One region of the Achromobacter sp. RT286_PF genome, then DNA from elsewhere that is predicted to be linked to it. Evidence: riboswitches for the same ligand, from Rfam matches in the RefSeq annotation. Region 1 holds a riboswitch; the other holds the start of a gene.
What was found. Region 1 has a riboswitch for glycine ahead of gcvT (glycine cleavage system aminomethyltransferase GcvT). Riboswitches for the same ligand answer to the same signal wherever they lie in the genome.
Positions count from the first base shown of each region.

Region 2: it holds a riboswitch for glycine, as region 1 does, so the genes downstream of both, AC6LJY_RS23570 (D-amino acid dehydrogenase) here and gcvT (glycine cleavage system aminomethyltransferase GcvT) in region 1, are expected to answer to the same signal.

Region 1 is NZ_JCBAMR010000007.1:146,525-149,920, reverse strand. It holds gene gcvP (aminomethyl-transferring glycine dehydrogenase) at 1-67, opposite strand, end outside; gene gcvH (glycine cleavage system protein GcvH) at 139-516, opposite strand; gene gcvT (glycine cleavage system aminomethyltransferase GcvT) at 619-1,719, opposite strand; glycine riboswitch at 1,811-1,934, opposite strand; glycine riboswitch at 1,968-2,064, opposite strand; gene AC6LJY_RS08870 (ZIP family metal transporter) at 2,181-3,074, opposite strand; gene AC6LJY_RS08865 (superoxide dismutase) at 3,104-3,396, opposite strand, start outside.
Region 2 is NZ_JCBAMR010000040.1:21,956-25,351, reverse strand. It holds gene AC6LJY_RS23575 (peptidoglycan DD-metalloendopeptidase family protein) at 1-55, shown strand, start outside; gene AC6LJY_RS23570 (D-amino acid dehydrogenase) at 12-1,259, opposite strand; glycine riboswitch at 1,299-1,393, opposite strand; glycine riboswitch at 1,394-1,484, opposite strand; partial or broken gene ampC (class C beta-lactamase) at 1,638-2,798, shown strand; gene AC6LJY_RS23560 (3-hydroxybutyryl-CoA dehydrogenase) at 2,951-3,396, opposite strand, start outside.

The DNA.
Region 1 (3,396 bases):
GGTCGGCGTCGGACGGGCCGATGTGGCGGGGGATGAAGTCGGTATGGGTGTCTAGGGCGCGCGACATGGGAACTCTCGGGTGGTGGTGCATCAGGCCGGCGCGCCAAGAGGTCGGCGCGCCCGGCTCGAACCGGCTTCTTAGCCGTTGGCGACGGCTTCGTAGCCGGCGGCGTCCAGCAGCTTGTCGGCATCGGCCGCGTTGACCGGCTTGATCTTGAAGATCCAGGTGGTGAAGGCCGATTCGTTGATCAGGCTGGGGTTGTTTTCCAGCTCGTCGTTGAAGGCGACGATTTCACCGTTGACGGGTGCGTAGATGTCCGAGGCGGCCTTGACCGACTCAACCACGCCGGCGGTTTCGCCCGCGTTCAGCTTGGCGCCAACCTTGACGTCGCCAACGAAAACCAGGTCGCCCAATTGGTCCTGGGCGGTATCGGTGATGCCGACGACGAACACGTCGCCTTCAGCTTTGACCCATTCGTGGGACTGGGTGTACTTGCGATCGGTGGGCAGGCTCATGGGAAATCCTCTAGGGAATACGGGTAGATGAATGGTGTTGCGCGCCTCGTGCGAGCGGCGTGTGCGTCAACTGGCAGCGGCCGTTCGCGCGAAGCTTCGAGTTTACGAGTGTTCGACGGCTTTGCCGTTACGCACGAAGGGCAGCTTGCAGACCAGGGCGGGCACCCATTTGCCGCGGATGTCGACTTCGACCGTGTCGCCCGGACGCACGCCTTGCGGCAGGCGGGCAAAGCCGATCGACACGCCCAGCGTGGGCGACATGGTGCCGCTGGTGAGTTCGCCCGTGCCTTGCGCGCAGCGCACGGCCATGTGGGCGCGCATCACGCCGCGCTCTTGCAGCTTCAGGCCGACAAAGGCGGCGGGGGTGGCGAATTGTTCCAGCGCGTCGCGGCCGATGAAGCGGCGCTCGGCATTCTTGAGCGACACGGTCCAGGTCAGGCCGGCCTGGTCGGGCTGGGTCAGCTCGTCCATGTCCTGGCCATACAGGTTCATGCCGGCTTCCAGGCGCAGCGTGTCGCGCGCGCCCAGGCCCGCCGGGCGCACGCCCTGGGCAGCAAGGTCGCGCCACAGTTGCACGACGTCGGACGCAGGCAGGACGATTTCAAAGCCGTCTTCGCCGGTGTAGCCGGTGCGGGCGACGAGCGTGTCGTCGCCCACGCGGGCGGCAACGAAGGGGGTCAGTGCTTCGGAGGCGGCTTGCCAGGCCGGGCGCGCGGCCCAGACCTTGGCGCGGGCGTTCGGGCCCTGCACGGCCACCATGGCCAGATCGCGGCGCGGGGTGATGGCAACGTCGAAACTGCCGGCCTGCTTCACACGCTGCATCCAGGCCACGTCTTTGTCGGCGGTGCCGGCGTTAACGACCACGCGCCATTCGTCAGCGGCAAAGAAATAGATGATCAGGTCGTCGATGACGCCGCCCTGCGGGTTCAGCATGCACGAATACAGCGCCTTGCCGGGCACGGTCAGCTTGGCGACGTCGTTGGCGACCAGGCGTTGCAGGAAGGCGTAGGCATCGGGGCCGGCCACATCCACGTTCAGCATGTGCGACACGTCGAACATGCCGGCGTCCTGGCGCACCGCGTGGTGTTCCTCAAGCTGCGAGCCGTAGGCCAAGGGCATGTCCCAGCCGCCGAAATCGACCATTCGGGCGCCGGAGGCGATGTGTTCGTCGGCCAGCGGGGTGCGTTTGAGGGTTGCGGACATGCGCGGAAACTCCGGGACGGCAATGGCTTGCCAGGGTTACGGAATGCCGGTCGTGACAAGCGGATTGCGCCCGCACGGCATCGGCTGAATCTTCCGCCCCTCTGTCCTTTTGCCTGAGAGTTGCCCCGCGCTGGGCGGGTTTGCACCTTCGGCGCCTGGGCTGCTCGCTGTGTCCCGAATTCGGGGCGGCGCCAGGTCTCTCCAGAGTACTGTTTTGCCGCATCCACACGGTAAAAACCGGGACGGGGCAAGCATGTGCGGTATCGGTTACCTGAGCGATTCTGGGCGAATTGCGCCTTCGGCGGCGACCCTGGTGAAAGGGGCGCTCTCTCCCGCAAACATGCGTGACAGCGGCGCCAAGCATACAACGAAAACCAGGCCTGGAAAAGCGCGATTTCCTGGCGCGGCCCGGCCACAAACCGCTGCCGTGGACCACGCCAAACCGGACACCAACCCCCGGGCTAGCCCAGCGCCGTGTCCAGCAACATCATCAGCACAAAGCCCAGCATCAGCCCGCACGTGGCGTAGACCTCGTGCCCCTTGCGGTGCGATTCGGGAATGATCTCGTGGCTGATGACAAACAGCATGGCGCCCGCCGCAAAGCCCAGCCCCCAGGGCAGCAGCAAGACGGACCAGCCGACGATGGCGGCGCCCAGCACCGCGCCCAACGGTTCGACCAGCCCCGACAACATGCCTAGCGCCACGGCGAAGGCCCGCTTATAGCCGGCGGCCAACAGCGCCACCGCGACAACCATCCCTTCGGGAATGTCCTGGATCGCAATGCCCGTGGCCAACGCGGTGCCCGCCACCGGATCGCCCCCCGCGTAACCCACGCCGATGGCCAGGCCTTCGGGCAGGTTGTGCAGCGTGATGGCGATAACGAACAACCAGGCGCGTCGCATGCGGCGCGCCTCGATGCCTTCGCGGCCCTTGATGAAATGTTCGTGCGGCAGCGTGCGGTCCATGATGAGCAGCACCGCCGCGCCCAGCAGAATGGCCGCCCCCACCGTCAGGCCCGCGCCCCAGCGGCCCATGCCCTGGCTTTCGGCCGCCGCAATGCCCGGCACCACCAGGGAAAACGCGCTGGCCGCCAGCATGACGCCCGCGCCGAACCCGAACATGCTGTCCTGGACCTTTTGCGGGATGGTGCGGGCGAACAGGATGGGCACGGTGCCCAGCGCGGTGGCGCCGGCCGCTACCAGCCCGCCCAGCAGGGCGTCGGCCACGTGCGCCGCGCGCACGTCCAGGTAGGCCCACAGCTGGTGCATCGCCAGGCAGGACACCAGCACGGCCAGGGTCCAGACGCTGATGCTGGTGGCCGCGGGACGCACGCGGTGACGGCTGAATGTGTTCATGGGGCCGATGCCTCCATCACAAAGCGGGCTTAACCCTTTGCGGCCGCATAACGGCGCGCCACCTCGGGCCAATTCACGACATTGTAGAAGGCGCCAATGTATTCAGGGCGACGGTTTTGGTACTTGAGGTAATAGGCGTGTTCCCAGACGTCCAGGCCCAGGATCGGCGTATTGCCGTGCATCAGAGGGCTGTCCTGATTAGCGCTGCTTTCCACCACCAGCTTGCCGGCCGGCGTGACCGAGAGCCAGGCCCAGCCGCTGCCAAAGCGGGTCAGGGCCGCTTTGGTGAAGGCCTCGCGGAAGGCGGCCAGGCCACCCAGTT
Region 2 (3,396 bases), on a different contig from region 1:
CGGCGGCGCGATCAACCCCTATACGCTGTTGGTGACGCCGGCAACGCCGCCCTGACGCTTTGCGCAAGCACCTGCGCCGTCGCGGCTGACAACGTCCACCCCAGGTGTCCGTGCCCCGTGTTGTAGAACACGCCCGGGCGTTTGCCCGGCCCCACGCGCGGCATCATGTTGGGGGTCATGGGGCGCAGGCCGCACCACGGCACGACGCGCGTGGTGTTGATGTTGGGGAAGTGTTTACGCGTCCAGTCGATCAGCGGCTGCACGCGTTCGGCACGAATGTCCATGTTGAAGCCGTTGAATTCCGCCGTACCCGCCACGCGAAAGCGGTCGCCCAGGCGGCTGGTGACGATCTTCGCGGCTTCGTCCAGCAGGCTGACGCGGGGCGCGGCGCCCTGGCTGTCGGCGTCGTCCAGGTGCACGCTGATCGAATAGCCCTTGACCGGATAGATGTTGATGGAATCTCCCAGCAGGCGGGCGAACTTTCTGCTGGCCGCGCCCGCGCATACGACGATGGCGTCCGCTTCGTGCCGTTCGCGCTGGGTGCCGCCGTCGCGGCGGATGTCCAGCACGTAAGGGCGGTCGTGGCGTTGGATGTTGTCGATGTCGGCATCGTGCACGAACGTGACGCCACGGCGTTCGCATGCCTGGGCCAGACCGCGCGTGAACTTGTGGATGTCGCCGGTGGCGTCCGATGGTGTGTAGAAACCGCCGTGGCATCCGGTTTGCATGGCGGGTTCGATGGCGCGCGCTTCGTCGGCGGTGACTGCGTAGCGGTCCAGGCCGCCGGCTTGCAGCAGCGCGTTGGAGCGATGCGCGGCCTTGAAGCTGTTGGCGTCGTGGTAGATGTGCAGGATGCCCCGGCGCTCCAGGTCGAAGTCGATGCCTTCCGCCTCGGCCATGTCGAACAGATGCCGGCGCGCTTCGATGGCCATGCGCGTGGTGGCGATGGTGTTGTCGCGGTAGTTGGGAATTTGCGCCATGAACTGCGCCAGCCACGAATACTTGTGCCAGCTGAAGCGGGGGTTCAGCAACAGCGGCGCGTTTTTGCGCAGCATCCAGCGTAGCCCTTTGATGATCGTGGCCGTGCTGTTCCAGACTTCGGCGTTGCTGGCGGATAGCTGGCCGCCGTTGGCATAGGACGTTTCCATGGCGGGATAGCGTTGGCGGTCGTAGACGGTGACCGCGTATCCCAGGTTCGACAGGGCATAGGCGGACGTGACGCCGGTGATACCGGCGCCAATGATGGCGATGCGGGGCATGGTGGCTCCAGACAGGGTGGCCGCGACCAATGTGGACGCGGCACCCCATCTGTCTTTGGTACCTGAGAGTTTCACCCGCGCGGGCGGCGGGTTCCCCTTCGGTGGGCGCGCACGGCGCCTCTCTCCAGATTGTCTATACGCGCGCAGTCCTGTTGCCTGAGAGTTTCCGGGGCGGTTGCTCCGTCGGCGCCGGCCGCCAGGGCCGGTCTCTTCTGCGCGGTTTTGAATCGACGGGGTAGAGAATAGCTAAGTTCATGTCGCATTTGCTTCAGGGTTAGTACTATGTCGCGTGCGCCGTTGGGCCGGCGTGAACCGAATAGGACGATAGGAATGAGTTTTCGCGCCGCGCGACGCACTGTTTTGCAAACGCTGGCCGTGATGGCCAGCGGCGCCCTGGTTTCGTTGGCGTCGGCCGAGCCGGTGGCCCCCGGCGCCGGCATCGACGACGCCGTGCATGCGGTAATGCGCGAGTACGACGTGGCGGGCCTGGCCATCGCCGTCACGCGCGAAGGGCGGCATGAATTTCGCAGCTATGGCGTGGCCTCGCTGCAAACGCACGCGCCCGTCAGCCGCGACACGCTGTTTGAGCTGGGCTCGATCAGCAAGACCTTTACCGCGACGCTGGCGACCTACGCCCAGGCGCTGGGCAAGCTGTCGCTGACCGACAGCCCGGCGCGCTTCGTGCCTGCCTTGCAAGGCACGGAATTTGGCAAGCTGACCCTGATCCACCTGGGCACGCACACGGGCGGCGGCTTCCCGCTGCAAGTGCCGGACACGGTGCGCGACGATGCCCAACTGATGGCCTACCTGTCGGCGTGGACGCCGCGCTACGCACCGGGCACCTACCGCACGTATGCCAACCCCAGCATTGGCATGCTGGGCGTGGTGGCGGCCAAGAGCCTGGGCCAGCCCTATGCGCAGGCCATGGAGAAGACGCTGTTGCCCAAACTGGGCCTGACCAACACCTATATCCACGTGCCCGCCGCCAAGATGGGCGACTACGCGCAGGGCTACAACAAACAGAACGCGCCGGTGCGTGTGAACCCGGGCGTGCTGGCCGACGAAGCCTACGGCGTCAAGACCAGCGCCAGCGACCTGATCCGCTTCGTGGACGCGAACATGGGCGTGGCGTCAGCGCCCGCGGAATTCGGCGCCAAGGCCGCCCGCGATGCGAAGGTCGCCAAGGCCGTCGTCAACGACGCCGTGCTATCCAAGGCCTTGGCCGATACGCATGTGGGCTACTACGACGTGGGTGGAATGACGCAGGACCTGGCCTGGGAACAACTGGCGTATCCGGTGACGCTCAAGGCGCTGTTGGCGGCCAATGCCGGCACGTTGAACAGCCAGAGCCACCCGGCCAAGGCCCTGACCCCGCCGCAGCCCCCGCGTGCCGATGTGTGGATCAACAAGACGGGTTCCACCAACGGCTTTGGCGCCTACGTGGCGTTTGTGCCGGCCAGGAAAATCGGCGTGGTGATCCTGGCGAATCGGAACATTCCGAACGACGCCCGCGTGCGGCTGGCGTATCGCATTCTTGAAGGGGAAACGGCGGCGGAAGCAAGAACGGATACGGGAACGGGAACGGATTCGGGATCGGCCCCGGAAACGCAATCCGAAGCCCGCGCGCAAGCGAACTGAAACAGGCAGAAGACAGTGGCAGGCGGAAGGCCGTCGCCGGCCCCTGTCAGCCGTCAAGCTTCCGTGCCCGCCGCCGTGTGGGCTCCATCAAAACGCGGCAATAGCCCCATGACCTCCAGCCTTTTGCACAGCTGTCCCAGGCGCTGCATCTTGTAGGCGTCCACATCCAGGTCGGCGTAGTCGTAGAAGCCCTTGCCATCGCGCAAGCCGTTGCGGCCTTGCTCCATGTTTTTGGCGATGACGTCGGGCGATGCAAAGCGTGGGCCGATCTGGGCTTCAAGGTAGCGCGATGCGTAGTACAGGATGTCGCCGCCGCCCCAGTCGATGAACTCCAACAGGCCCAGCACCGAAAACCGCAAGCCGAATCCCAGGCGCACGGCGGTGTCGATATCTTCGGCGCTGGCCACGCCTTCCTCGACCATGCGCGCGGCCTCGTTCATGGCCAGGGCCTGGATGCGTGGCACGATGTAGCCCGCCGTGGGCGCGCATTGCACGGGCG